DNA from 4 places in the Aeribacillus sp. JST-2 genome. Region 2 is predicted to be linked to each of the others. Evidence: riboswitches for the same ligand, from Rfam matches in the RefSeq annotation. Region 2 holds a riboswitch; each other region holds the start of a gene.
The links. Region 2 has a riboswitch for thiamine pyrophosphate ahead of thiT (energy-coupled thiamine transporter ThiT). Riboswitches for the same ligand answer to the same signal wherever they lie in the genome.

Region 1 (3,545 bases), on a different contig from region 2:
TTCCAACATTAAAAGATGCGCAAATTATGAAATCAAACATCGGCCAGATTATTTTGCTTGTTGCCGTTATTGCTGACTTAGCCACGATGATTTTGCTGGCGGTGTTTGTTTCCTTAAACAGCGGCGGTGAAAACAGGACTTGGCTATTGCTTCTTTTGTTTGCGGCAGGGGTCGTTTTATTTTTTATCGGCAAACGATTCAAAAGCCGCTCCTTTATTGAAACCATGTCGAAAGGAACCATTCAAATAGGAACAAGAGCCGTTTTTACGCTCATCCTTGTTCTTGTCGGTCTTTCCGAAACACTCGGAGCCGAGAATATTTTAGGAGCTTTTCTCGCCGGAGTGCTTGTTTCCCTTCTCTCGCCAAATCCAGATATGGTGCAAAAACTTGATTCCTTTGGCTACGGTTTTTTGATTCCGATCTTTTTTGTTATGATCGGTGTCGATTTAAACCTATGGGAACTGATCAAAGACCCGCAATTATTGATTTTAATCCCTTTGCTTTTTTTAGCATTATTTATTTCAAAAATCCTGCCGGTGTTTATTTTGAGAAATTGGTATGACACGAAAACAACGGTCGCTTCGGCCTTTTTGTTAACGTCCACTTTATCGCTCGTGATTGCCGCTGCCGAAATCGGGGTGAAAATCGGCATCATCAATGATGGAATGGCCGATGCATTAATTTTAGTAGCGGTTTTGACAAGCATCGTTTATCCGATCGGTTTTCAAAAACTTTTCCCTAAGAAGCTTGCTGAGCAGCCAAAGCTGAAAGTGGCGTTTATCGGCGCCAATCAAATGACACTGCCTGTCACAAGGGAATTAGATAAACATTTATATGAAACAACGGTCTATCATACACAGCAAGATAAAATTGATAAGGTGATAGCTCAATCGCTTTTTAAAATTGAAGAATTGGAAGACTACCGCTTAGAAACTTTAGAGGCCCGCAAGGTATTTGATGCAGATATTCTTGTCGTAGCGACTGGCAAAGAAAAAAGAAATGCAGAAATAGCAGCATTTGCCAAAGAATACGGCGTCAAACGGGTCATCGCCAGTGTTTCTTCTCCTGAATTGGATGAAGCGTTGAAGGAAAAAGACATTGATGTATTCTCTGTCATGCTGTCGACAAAAACGCTCCTTAGAGCCTTAATCGAAACGCCAAGTATAATGAAAATATTGACGGACAATGATTCCATCCTTTATCAAATCAACATGAACAACTATAAGTATGATGGAACAAAAATCCGTCATTTCCCGTTCATAGGCGATTGTATTTTCGTCCGTATTTTCCGCGGCAAAGATTCCATCGTCCCTCATGGCGATACGGAGCTGAAAACCGGGGATCGGCTGATTGTAACCGGATCGCGCGAATATGTGAACGAGTTGAAGCAGGAATTACAATTTGGTGAATAATCTTTTAAAAGAAAACATCTTATGATAACATGAAACTATGAAAATAAAATCATTACCAATGATCCACTAGGGGAGCCTTGTTGAAAGGCTGAGATTAAAGTGCAGACTTTAAGACCCTTTGAACCTGATCTGGGTGATGCCAGCGTAGGGAAGTGGAAGAGGGAAAAATGAACAAGTGTCAAAACAATCCCGCCGCCACTTTCCAATAAGGAAAGTGGTTTTTTATGTGGAAAGGAATGAATGCATTGGAGCTCCATGCAGTGACTGATGGTTCAAAATCGGTTGAACAACTTGCCGATATAATTTTATCTATTTCCGCTTCTGTTGATTATGTACATATTCGTGAAAAAGAAAAAAAAGCGGGTGAGATCATCCGCCTGATCGAGCTCCTGATAAAAAGCGGATTTCCCAATCAAAAGCTTGTGATCAATGACAGGCTCGATGTAGCCCTAGTGACGGGCATCCGCAATGTGCATCTTCCGGGGCGCGGGATCCCCGTTCAAAAAGTCAAAGGTGCTTTTCCGGACATCAGAACAGGAGTGAGTGTTCATTCATTGGAAGAGGCGGTAACAGCTGAGAAAGATGGAGCCGATTATATCATGTTCGGGCACATCTTCCAAACGAACTGCAAAAAGGGAAAGGCTCCGAAGGGAGTTGATGTGCTAAGGAAAATTACCGAATGCGTCAAAATACCGGTCATTGCAATCGGAGGAATTGAGCCGGGGAATATTAAGCAAGTGTTAGAACAAAGAGCGGCTGGAGCGGCTGTCATGTCATACATTTTTTCTAGCAGCGATCCTGAAAATGCCGCCAAGCTGCTGAGGAGAGGAGAGAAAGCAAGTGAAGGCTTTTGATGTCGGTATTGTCGGCGGAGGAATCATCGGGCAAGGAATAGCTTACCAACTGGCGAAGGAAGGGTTAAAAGTCGCCGTTTTTGAAGGGGGAACCATCGGCGGAAAAGCAACGTCTGCTGCAGCCGGAATGCTTGGCGCACATTCAGAAAATGAAGAAAGAGATATTTTTTATGAATTGTGTTTAGAAAGCCGAAATTTATATGAAACTCTTTCAGCAGAATTAATGGAGCAAACCGGCATTGACATTGAACTTATCAATGAAGGCATGTACCGCTTGGCTTTCACGGAGGAAGAAGCGGTTGAATTACAAAAACTGGCTGAGACAAATGTGGAGTTTGAATTTCATCCCCGAGAATATGCTTTCGAGAATGAACCAAGTTTATCAAAATCAATCAAAGGCGCTCTTTGGCTGAAGGGCGACGGTCAAGTGAAAGGATCGTCTGTTTGCCATGCCTTTCTGAAAGGCGCTCAAAAATTTGGTGCGAAAGTTTTTGAACAATGTCCTGTCATTGAAATAAAAAAAGAAGCCGGCGGATACAAGATTTCCACTCCTTCTGGATCATTTTTATCCAATAAAGTTATCGTGGCAAGCGGGGTATGGAGCGGTATTTTTTTTGAACAATTGGGATTAAACAATCCAATGAAGCCGGTGAAAGGGGAATGTTTTGCCGTCAAACCGAAAAAGATTATCATCAAGAAAACCTTGTTTTACGATCACTGCTACATTGTTCCGAAAAAGGACGGAAAGGTCATTATCGGAGCGACATCATATGAAAATGATTGGGATGCAAATCCAACTGTGAAAGGAATTTCTGGATTGATGACGAAAGTGCAAAAGCTTATTCCGTCCATAGGGGATGAGCCGATCGTTGATGCGTGGTCATCGCTGCGGCCGCAAACAGAAGACAGCTGGCCGTATTTTGGTGAGCACCCCGAATATAACGGAATCTATTTTGCCACCGGTCATTATCGGAACGGCATTTTGCTCGCACCGATCACTAGTTTAATCATGAAAGATATAATTTTGAACACGAAGAAGTATCAACGTTTTCTCAACGCTTTTTCATTAAATAGACTTTGTTCAGGCGCAAAGGGGAGGTGATGGTCTGTGAAGCTCCGCATAAACGGCCAGCAGATGGAAGTGCAAAACGATATTCAAAATGTTCAAGATTTGCTGGCCTCTTTTCAATTGCAAGACCGCATCTTAGTTGTGGAATTAAATGGGGAAATTGTTTCGAAAGAACAATACAGCACCCAAAGCATCCATGATGGGGATCAA
Region 2 (3,545 bases):
CCAAGGCAAAAAAATCCCTATCCAGTCAAATAGAAATCCGCCAAAAAGGGCCAGCACCACTGTCAATAAAAATTTTTTCATATTCATCACCCCGAGACCCGATTCCTTCAAACATGACGGAAACAAAAAATGCTTTATTGAAGGTTAAAAAATAGATGCAAATATTTATTTTCGCAAGCGAAAGGGTTGAGCGCTTAAATAAGCAGCCGTTTTCCATATCCACTCCAGCGGACCTTGGCGAAAATGTTGAAACCAGACAATGCTAAAAATAATTTGGACAGCAAAAACGGCAATAGACAACAGCAAGCCTGCAAACGGCCCAACTTTGCCATATAAACCTAGCCCTATATTATAAAAAATGAATGTGCAAATCATTGATTGCAAGATGTAATTCGTTAGCGACATACGTCCAGCTGGCGCCAAAAAACAAATGATTTTTTTAAAAAATGGCCGAAAAGATAAAAAAATGAACGAAATCACATAAAAAAGCATCAGAAATGGCGCACCGACAATCAAGTAAACGTGATCGGCCGCAACAGAAAAGGCACTGATCGGAAGACCAGCCAATAGCCCAACAATCCAAACAAGTTTTAACAAACGCATATGTTTATTCGGGTCATGGAAAAGCCTTTGTTTTGCAAAAGCCATCCCGACTAAAAACATGCTTAAATATGGCAGCATGTTCAACAAGTAAATGTGCGGATGAAACGGCCATAAACCTGACATTGATAAGTAGAACAAGCGATCATGAATTCTCCTCTGGAAAATATCAGCAAAACCGCCTTTTTGATATGTTTGGAGTGATTGTTCAGCTTCCTTTTCCATTCGTTCGATGTATTCCTGATCTATGCCGCCATTCATCACATCATATTGTTCTGCGGCAGCAAGGATGCCAAGGTGAAGGGTATATAAAAGATAAAAAAAAGCCGCCCAAATCAGCAAAGTTTTGCCACTTGATTTTTGAAACAATAGCAAGATCAACCCCAATAGCGCATAATCCGTTAAAATATCGCCGTCCCAAATGAAAAATGAATGGATCAAACCAAATAAAAAAAGCACAAACAGCCTCCGAATATAGACCGGAACAAACATTTTTCCTTTCCGTAATGCCCGTTCTCTCATGACAACGGCGCCAAATCCGAATAAAAGGGAAAACATCGTAATAAACTTCGTTTGCACAAATAGATCTAATAAAAACCTTGTCATAAAGTCAGCGCCGTTCCACTTCTTTGTAAAAAAATTGCTTTCGCCAATTTCGTTTAAATATACATCCGGATAACTGAAATGCGCCATATTGACAAGGAGAATGCCAAAAAGAGCAAAACCGCGTATTGCATCGACAATTTCCAGCCGATCTTCCGTGTGGTTGGAAGACAAAAAATTACCCCTTTCTTTTTTTCTTTTTACTTATTTTAACATAAATAAAACGATTGCCGCTTTCTTCTTCCATTCCACTGATCACAAAACAATCTGTTTATACCATTTCAATGACAATGGTTTTATTATCAAGTATGATAGATATATAAAAAATACTTCTTTCTATCAACAAATCCGCAGGGGGAGCATTTGCTGAGAGTGAACGTCTTTTCGTTCTGACCCTTTGAACCTGTTGGTTAATGCCAGCGAAGGGAATGCGGAATGGTAAGATTCGCTTTTGATCTTCCCCCTCGGTATTGGTTGATGGATCATACTTAGGGGGGTTATATAATTGGAAAGAAAACGATTATTAACATTAGTGGAAGCGGCCATTTTTGCAGCACTTGCCGTCATTCTTGATTTTCTTCCGTCGATCCAGTTATCATCAGCCATATCCATTTCCATTGCAATGGTGCCTTTATTTATTTTGTCTTTCCGTTCTGGAGCAAAAGCAGGATTTATTTCCGGCTTTTTATGGGGAATTTTGCAAATTGTCTTAGGAGACGGAGAAATTTATACGCCTGTCCAAGGACTCATCGATTATTTTCTTGCTTTTACGTTTATAGGATTTTCCGGTTTTTTCAGCACAGCTATTCAAAACCGGCTGAAAGAAGGAAAGAAACAATCCGCTCTTGGTTTTATATTGATTGGAGTATTTGTCGGCAGCTTCGCCCGATATTTTTGGCATTTTATCAGCGGAGTCTTCTTTTTTGGACAATACGCGCCTGAAGGGATGTCTGCCTTTTTATACTCATTCATCGTAAATGGTGTCACAATGCTTGGCGCGTTTATTTTATGTGCGATCGTTGCAGGCGTTTTAATTCTCGCAGCGCCAAAATTAGTGTTAAATCGATAAAAGGGACTGTCTGAAAAGCCCATTTTAGTGTCACATATTTCCAAATAAAAGACCAAAGAATGTTGATTTAACAGCATTCTTTGGTCTTACTTTTTTCATGATTGGGCTAAAAAAACCATTTTTCGGACAACCCCTCTGAAAGTAGCCAGCATTCGCCAGCTACTTTCAAATAAAAATCGAAAAAATATAAAAGCAAGTGGAGAGAAACGCGTTGTTTTTCTCCACTTTCTTCTTTTTAGGGACTTATCGGACAGCCCCTACTTTTTTCCTTCATAAAGAATACTCCTTGAATTGCACTAAATATTTTTTTAATTTTTTTCTATCCACTTTAAAACCAATTCCTGGCGCTTCTGGTACGGAGACGGTGCCATCGGAAACCGTCACTTCCGGTTCAATAATATCTTCCTCCCAATACCTTGAGGAAGCTGATATATCCCCCGGAATTACAAATTGGTCAAGCGTTGCCAATGCGATATTATGCGCACGTCCGACACCTGAATCAAGCATACCGCCGCACCATAGAGGAACATTTGCCCTCTTACAATAGTCATGAATCTTTTTGGCCTCTGTCAGTCCGCCGACACGCGCAATTTTCAAATTGATGACTCGACAGCTTCCAAGTTCAACAGCTTTTTGCGCATCTTGCAAAGAGCAAATGCTTTCATCAAGGCAAATCGGTGTTGTCAATTCTTTTTGCAGTCGGCTATGATCAATAATATCATCATGGTCAAGCGGCTGTTCAATCATCATTAAGTAATACTCATCCAATTTTTTTAAATGATTGATATCTTTTAATGTGTAAGCGCTGTTGGCATCTGCCATTAAAGGCAGATCGGGAAAATGGCGGCGGATTTCTTTTATCACTTCAATATCCCATCCCGGTTTAATTTTTATTTTCACCCTTTTATATCCTTGATCCAAGCACCGTTCAATAAGAATTAATAAATCTGTTATAGTCTTTTGAATGCCAATGCTAATACCGACTTCAATCTCCTTTTTTATTCCGCCAAGAATATTTGCAAGCGGCAGCCCTTTTTGTTTTGCATATAGATCCCAAATCGCTCCTTCCACAGCCGCTTTTGCCATATAATTTCTTCTAATAAAGCGGAAGCGGCGGGACAATTCATCAGGATGGCCTAATGGTTCCTTTGACAAAACCGGAATGAGAAAATCCTCAATTACATGTTTGCTTGTTTTCACGGTTTCCTCCGTATACCATGGAACGGAAAAAGCCGCACCTTCGCCAAAACCGCTTACACCATTTTCATCTACT
Region 3 (3,545 bases), on a different contig from region 2:
GTCATCGTTTTTTCTGATACCAATCAAATAAAAACGCGATCAGCGATTTTGTAAATGTTTTTAATTGGGGGATGGACAGCTTTTCATTCACCGAGTGTGCATCTTCAAGCGTGCCCGGTCCATATAAAACGACGGGAATTCCCGCTTCACTCAGCCAGCCGCCGTCTGTCACAGTAGGGGACATCGTCAGCTTTGCTTCCTCATTAAATGCCAGTTTATGTGCTTTTTGTAATGTTTTCACTCCGAGTGAATGTTCGTCATATGAAAAAGCTGGGAAAATTTCTCCTCGATCTTCAATCATCGATGTGCCGCCCCATTTAAATTTCGGAGGATATTTCCGAAGCCATGGATCAGCCATTGCAACATGATGGATATGTTCTTCAATTTCCCGGATCACCTCTACATAATGCTCTTCCGGGTAATAATGAACGGTAATCCAAAGGGAACATTTATCGGCCACAAAAGCGGCGTGCCTTCCACCTTCAATCACTGCAGGATTAATTGTGGCAGAACCAGGCGGAAAGCCTTTGCTCGTTTTCATCACTGCCCAATGCTGTTCAAGCTCTCGCAGTCCTTCAATAATTTTCATCATTTTTTCAATCGCGCTTGCCCCAAAAAGCTTCCCGCCGGCATGAATCATTTGTCTTCTCGTGCCATCGTGAAATGTCTCGGGGCTTTCAATCGTAATCCAGCCCGTGATCACCCCGCCTTGCCCTTGTATTTCACAGTTGCTTGAATCGACAACGATGGCAAAATCAGCTCGATATCCCCGGTCGCAGCACGATTTTGTTCCTGCTTCGCCTACTTCTTCTCCGACAACGGACTGAAAAATGATATCCCCTCCCGGCTCAATACCGTTTTCTTGCAGCAGCTTTAATGCAAACAGACTGGCAGCCATTCCCCCTTTCATATCCGCTACACCGCGTCCGTATATGTAATCCCCTTTAACCGTTGCCTCAAAAGGAGGCGTTAACCATTCTTCTCCCTCTTCGATTGAAGCGACATCAATATGCCCGTTAATAATTAAACTGTGGTAATTTTCTGGATCTTTTCCTTTTTTCGTTCCTACTACGACTGGATCTTGTTCATATAAATCCCATTGATCAATGGAAAAGCCGATGTCTTCCAAATATGAGGCGACATACTTTTGAGCCTCTTTTGCATTTCTTGCCGGAGGGCTCGGCGTTTCAAACGATACGAGTGTTTTTAGAAGATTCAGAAGTTCTTCTTCCCTTTCATCAATTTGCTGAAATAACGTTTGTAACACGTTGTCTCCCCTTTCTTAACATTTTGTTTTGAAAAATGGTTTGCCAACCAGCCTTGTAATGCAAAAAGCCCGTTCCCAATATAAGGGAACGGGCAAGTATATACAAAACCCATAGACAGGTTTCGATATTACTGCACCACTTCCCTACGCTAGTATGATCTAGATCAGGTTCAAAGGGTCAAGGCACACGCCTTTCTCAGCCTTTCGGCTCCCCTAGTGGTTGATAATTCTATGAAATTTTGATTTTATTACATTAAATCATATCGTTTGCAAAATGACAAGCTGGTTGCGTCATCTTTTAGCCGTCTTGAGCAGTTCTCGATAGCCGATCCTCGTAAACTGGAGATGTTCATCAATATAATTCTCTCTTTGCAAATGGCGGATCGCCTCATCAGACAGTTGTATGTGCACCTGTTGAAACTTCTGGTTGAGTTCGTCAAACGAACTGTTTAAAATAAATTCTGCCCCGAGGATCTGAACAATTCGTTCCATCTCCGGATCTCTTTTCAACAACAAGTGAGCAACTCTGTCTTTCATAAGCACAAGCTCTTGTTTCAACTTGGAAGCTTCATTCTCCTTTTCGCGAATTCGAAGTCGGTACATTTGTTTTTCTTCTTCACCGATATTCGCTCTCGTCAAAAGCTCCTCCAATAATTGTGTTTTATCTAGCTCCAATTTATTTAACTGCTGTTCTTTTTTCATCATTTCCGTCTCGTTGATCCAATCGCTTTGAACAAACTCCTTTTTCCCCTCTTTATTGACCGGTCCAATCCGATCCATTTTTCGATACAAAAGAAATACGAGAACGACTAAACATCCGTTCATTAGCAAGGTTAAAAAACGGACTAGGACATCATTAAAGGCGATGAAATAAAAAAGAACCAATACAACAACCACTGCAATGAGCACTTTCAATAAGGTTATCACAAGATTTGTCGGCTGCTTTGTCAACCTTCCCAATCTCCTTCTCTTTCAAAATAAAGCAAATTTAATTATAGCGAATATGGATCAAAAATTCGAGAAGAAAAACATGTTTTTATATTAGCAAAAATTGAAAATCTGTAAGCCATTTTTGCGAAAATCAAAAATGAAAAGTCTTCGCTGAAAGAAACAGCGCTTCATTTTTCCGGGAAACATTTCTTAGGGCATCGAAAACAGTGATTTTTTGGCCTCTTCCCCGGAACGATCAAAAAAAAGTCCATTTTAGATGTTTATTGTTCGCAAATAAAAAAAGAGAATGTTGATATAACAGCATTCTTGGGTTTTAAATGTAATCTCTGTTAGCTGCTTCACGATTAAAGACGACACTATAAAAAATTCAGTATTAGTCATTGGATTTATAATTGTTCTTTTAACTGCAATATCTGCTGCAATTTACAGAAAAAATCAAAAAGGATAAAGGAAACTACTCTAATCCTTTTTTAATTGTGGCTGTCCAAAAAGATACTGACTTTTTGGAGCTCCTATATTTTCAGAAAAAATCGAAAAAATACAAAAGCCAGTGGAGAAAAACGAGTTGTTTTTCTCTCTGGCTTCGTTTTAGGAACTTATCGGACAGCCCCGGAAGCTGTGGAATCGTTATGTTGTGCAAATTGTTTATGGAACAAAGCTATAAAAAGAACAACTAAAAGGAGCAAAAACAAAGTGAAAAAGATTGCTAAGATTAGCGCTTCGTTTCGTAAATAAGGCATATCACCCGTTGAAATCACGGCCTTAAATCCGGAAACCGAATGCGTCATCGGCAGCCATTTTCCGATCTGTTGAAAGAAATCGGGAACAAGTTCAATCGGATACGTCCCACCGCTGGAAACTAGTTGCAAAATCAGCAAAATGACCGCAATAAATCTTCCCGGATCGGCCATGGAGGTTGTTAAAAATTGAATGATGGCCATGAATGTAATGCTTGTCAAAACAGAAAATAGATAAAATGCAGGCAAGCTTTCAACTTTAAGTCCTAAACCAAATAGCAAAATAGAATCGGCAATCACGGCTTGCAATGCAGCTATGAAAAATAAAGTTGCGAATTTGCTGACAAACCAAGAGAATGCGGATTTTGGCTGATCAGCCGGCTTTCGCAGAGGATAAATGATCGTCAGCATCAGCGCTCCAACCCACAACCCTAAAGATAAAAAGTAAGGGGCAAAACCCGTGCCATAATTCGGCACATAATCTATCTTATGCTCATCCGTCTTTACCGGACTTGCCATCATTTCATAAGTTTGGTCATTCCCATTTACACCTTTTGTTTTGTCGGCCGCTTCTGCCAATTTTTCCGACA
Region 4 (3,545 bases), on a different contig from region 2:
TGTTTGGGATATCATATCGGGATTTTCAAGCACCTTTTTATGGTCATCGGATGAACCGATTGTGCTGACAATCCCTTCACCAACACGGGCAATGATTGTTTCTTCTCCTGCACCGCCGACCAATCTGTCGATGTTCGCTCTTACCGTAATGCGCGCCTTTGCTTTTACTTCTATTCCATCCATGGCAACACCGGCAATAAATGGAGTCTCAATCACTTTCGGATTCACGCTCATTTGAACCGCTTCCAACACGTCTCTTCCTGCCAAATCAATGGCGGCGCAGCGTTCAAAACTCAGCTCAATGTTTGCCCTTTCGGCAGCGATTAATGCGTTGACAACCCTATCTACATTTCCGCCTGCCAAATAGTGGCTTTCCAATTGATTTGTTGTAACATTTAAACCGGCTTTATGAGCTTTAATCAGCGGATTGATCACTCTGCTTGGAATCACTCTGCGCAGCCTCATGCCAATCAGTGTAAAAATGCTGATTCTCACCCCCGCTGCCAGAGCGGAGATCCAAAGCATAACAGGGACAAAGGAGAATAAAATCGCCAAGAAAATAAGCGCAATCACGATAAGACCCATCATGAGATAAACGGAAGGATCCATTTCTATACCTCCTATTTTTTAGTTGATTTCCCTGACAACAATCCGGGGTCCTTCTGCCTTCACCACTAAAACTTTTTTGCCTTGATCAATATAGGTGCCTTCAGTAACAACATCGAGCCGTTCATTGTCGATCATGACGGTTCCTGAAGGCCGCAATACAGTTAGCGCTACACCTTGTTTGCCGATTAAATCAGTACGGGTTTGATTGGATACATAGCCTTTTTCCGTACTAGTCGAATCTTGTAAAATGATTTTTTTAAACCACTTCATACGTTTTCCTATCACCTTTGACATAATAAATATCGCTAAAAAGGAAACAGATCCCGCAATCAACAAGGAAACGGCCATATGCCCAATGTTTTCAGCTGCAAACAGCAAACTTAAAACCACTAAAATCAACCCGATCGTTCCAGTAATCCCTCCGGGTAAAAAAAATTCCAGGAGAAGGAGCATACTTCCAGCCGCAAACAACATAACAGTTTCCCAGCCTGCCAGACCGGCAATATGATGACCGTAAAAAAACAAAAACAGCGAGGTCAGTCCAATGAAGCCGGGTGCACCGAATCCAGGACGGTATAATTCTAAAATGAGCCCTAAACACCCAAATGATAATAAAACCGGAATGACATATTGGTTTGTTAGAAACTTTGCCATTTTTTCAGAAAGCGTATCATCTGCCTGCAAGTTATTTGCATCCATCAAATCGATGTCGCGATCCGCCATCGCTTCGGCAAAAACAGGCCTTTCGAAGGATTTGACCTCATAAAAAGACGGGAAAACAAAGGACAGAATGAAAAACAGAATGCAAAAAGCAAAAAATTTATTTGGCTTCAGGCCTCTCCCTCCCTTGTTGTGATGAATATTATTACGAGCAAATGTGCAGAAAGTTTCAGAAATCAACGATACTGTAAAAATGCCATGAAACAAAAAAACTATTTTCATTATTTTGACATTATGTTATTATTTAAAAAAACACTATAACCATCTACTAGGGGTGTCCAATTAGCTGGACTGAGAGAAGAACGCGTCTAAAGTTCTTCAACCCTTTGAACCTGATCTGGATGATGCCAGCGTAGGGAAGTAGGTAGCGGGAGTTTTTGTATTGCCTTCTTTGTCTATATTGAATCGATCGGGTTTGCGCTAAAGCGAACCCGTTTTTATTTTTAACATCTCCCCTCCTATTCTCTATGCACATCTTCAGATAAAAAATGGAGGAGGAGAAAAAATGAAACATTATTTCGATGACATGCAGTTCCCAGCAAGCAAAAAAATTTATGTGACTGGATCAAGACCCGACATTCGCGTTCCGATGCGGGAAATTCAATTAACTCCCACGAAAACGGAAGCGGGAACATTTGAAAATGAACCTATAAAAGTTTACGACACGAGCGGCCCCTACACAGATCCTGATTTTCAAGCAGATATTCATAAAGGGTTGCCGGCTGTGCGCAAACAGTGGATTTTAGACCGTCATGATGTTGTGGAATATGATGGGCGCCAGGTAAAGCCGGAAGATAATGGATTCCGCAAGGAGGAAGATCAAAATATTACCACACCTTTTCATCGAAAGCCTTTCAAAGCCAAAAAAGGTGCTGTCGTTACACAAATGCACTATGCAAAAAAAGGGATCATCACCCCTGAGATGGAGTTTGTGGCCATTCGTGAAAACATGGATCCTGAATTTGTTCGTCAAGAAGTTGCCGCCGGCAGGGCCATCATCCCGTCCAATATTAATCACCCGGAAAGTGAACCGATGATCATCGGCCGGAATTTTCATGTAAAAATTAATGCCAACATCGGCAATTCAGCTGTAACATCGTCAATCGAAGAAGAAGTTGAGAAGATGCTTTGGGCCATTCGCTGGGGTGCTGATACGATCATGGATCTCTCAACAGGGAAAAATATTCATGCAACAAGAGAATTTATCATCCGCTACTCGCCCGTACCGGTTGGAACCGTTCCGATTTACCAAGCGCTCGAAAAAGTTAATGGCGTTGCTGAAGAGTTAACATGGGAAATCTACCGCGACACATTAATCGAACAAGCAGAACAAGGCGTCGATTATTTTACCATCCATGCCGGCGTGCTGCTTCATTATATACCTTTGACAGTCAATCGGACGACCGGAATCGTTTCCCGCGGCGGTTCGATCATGGCGCAGTGGTGTCTCGCGCATCATCAAGAAAACTTTTTATACACCCATTTTGAAGAAATTTGCGAAATTTTAAAAACATATGATATTGCCGTTTCATTAGGTGACGGTTTGCGTCCTGGATCTATTCGGGATGCCAATGATGAAGCGCAATTTGCCGAATTGAAAACGCTCGGTGAATTGACGGAAATCGCCTGGAAACATGATGTCCAAGTTATGATTGAAGGTCCTGGACACATTCCAATGCATAAAATTAAGGAAAATGTTGATTTGGAAAATGAAATTTGCAAAGGGGCTCCTTTTTATACCCTCGGTCCGTTGACAACCGATATTGCCCCAGGCTATGATCATATTACTTCGGCCATTGGAGCAGCAATGATCGGCTGGTACGGAACGGCCATGCTATGTTATGTAACTCCGAAAGAGCATTTAGGTCTCCCAAATAAAGAAGATGTGCGCCAAGGTGTTGTTGCCTATAAAATTGCAGCCCATGCCGCAGATTTGGCAAAAGGGCATCCAGGCGCCCAAATAAGGGATGATGCTTTGTCAAAGGCGCGTTTTGAATTTCGCTGGAACGACCAATTTAACCTTTCACTCGATCCGGAACGGGCACGCGATTACCATGACGAAACTTTGCCGGCTGACGGAGCGAAAATCGCCCATTTTTGTTCGATGTGCGGTCCAAAATTTTGCTCCATGAAAATTTCCCACAATTTGAGAAAAATGGCCGGTCAAAGTGATTCTGATATCGTTCAGGAAGGTTTGAAGCAAAAAGCAAAAGAAT

Region 1: another riboswitch for thiamine pyrophosphate. It lies ahead of tenI (thiazole tautomerase TenI); the one in region 2 lies ahead of thiT (energy-coupled thiamine transporter ThiT).
Region 3: another riboswitch for thiamine pyrophosphate. It lies ahead of AC0KTX_RS10920 (acetylornithine deacetylase); the one in region 2 lies ahead of thiT (energy-coupled thiamine transporter ThiT).
Region 4: another riboswitch for thiamine pyrophosphate. It lies ahead of thiC (phosphomethylpyrimidine synthase ThiC); the one in region 2 lies ahead of thiT (energy-coupled thiamine transporter ThiT).

Annotation. Positions count from the first base shown of each region.
Region 1 is NZ_JBVVUU010000005.1:83,456-87,000, reverse strand. It holds gene AC0KTX_RS04495 (monovalent cation:proton antiporter family protein) at 1-1,412, shown strand, start outside; TPP riboswitch at 1,471-1,580, shown strand; gene tenI (thiazole tautomerase TenI) at 1,637-2,266, shown strand; gene thiO (glycine oxidase ThiO) at 2,253-3,368, shown strand; gene thiS (sulfur carrier protein ThiS) at 3,375-3,545, shown strand, end outside.
Region 2 is NZ_JBVVUU010000012.1:67,483-71,027, reverse strand. It holds gene AC0KTX_RS08680 (AbrB family transcriptional regulator) at 1-81, opposite strand, end outside; gene AC0KTX_RS08675 (DUF418 domain-containing protein) at 166-1,377, opposite strand; TPP riboswitch at 1,547-1,649, shown strand; gene thiT (energy-coupled thiamine transporter ThiT) at 1,709-2,272, shown strand; gene menC (o-succinylbenzoate synthase) at 2,543-3,545, opposite strand, start outside.
Region 3 is NZ_JBVVUU010000019.1:36,079-39,623, reverse strand. It holds gene AC0KTX_RS10920 (acetylornithine deacetylase) at 2-1,267, opposite strand; TPP riboswitch at 1,392-1,492, opposite strand; gene AC0KTX_RS10915 (hypothetical protein) at 1,559-2,218, opposite strand; gene AC0KTX_RS10910 (YhgE/Pip family protein) at 2,815-3,545, opposite strand, start outside.
Region 4 is NZ_JBVVUU010000003.1:147,462-151,006, forward strand. It holds gene floA (flotillin-like protein FloA) at 1-609, opposite strand, end outside; gene AC0KTX_RS03020 (NfeD family protein) at 628-1,332, opposite strand; TPP riboswitch at 1,590-1,705, shown strand; gene thiC (phosphomethylpyrimidine synthase ThiC) at 1,835-3,545, shown strand, end outside.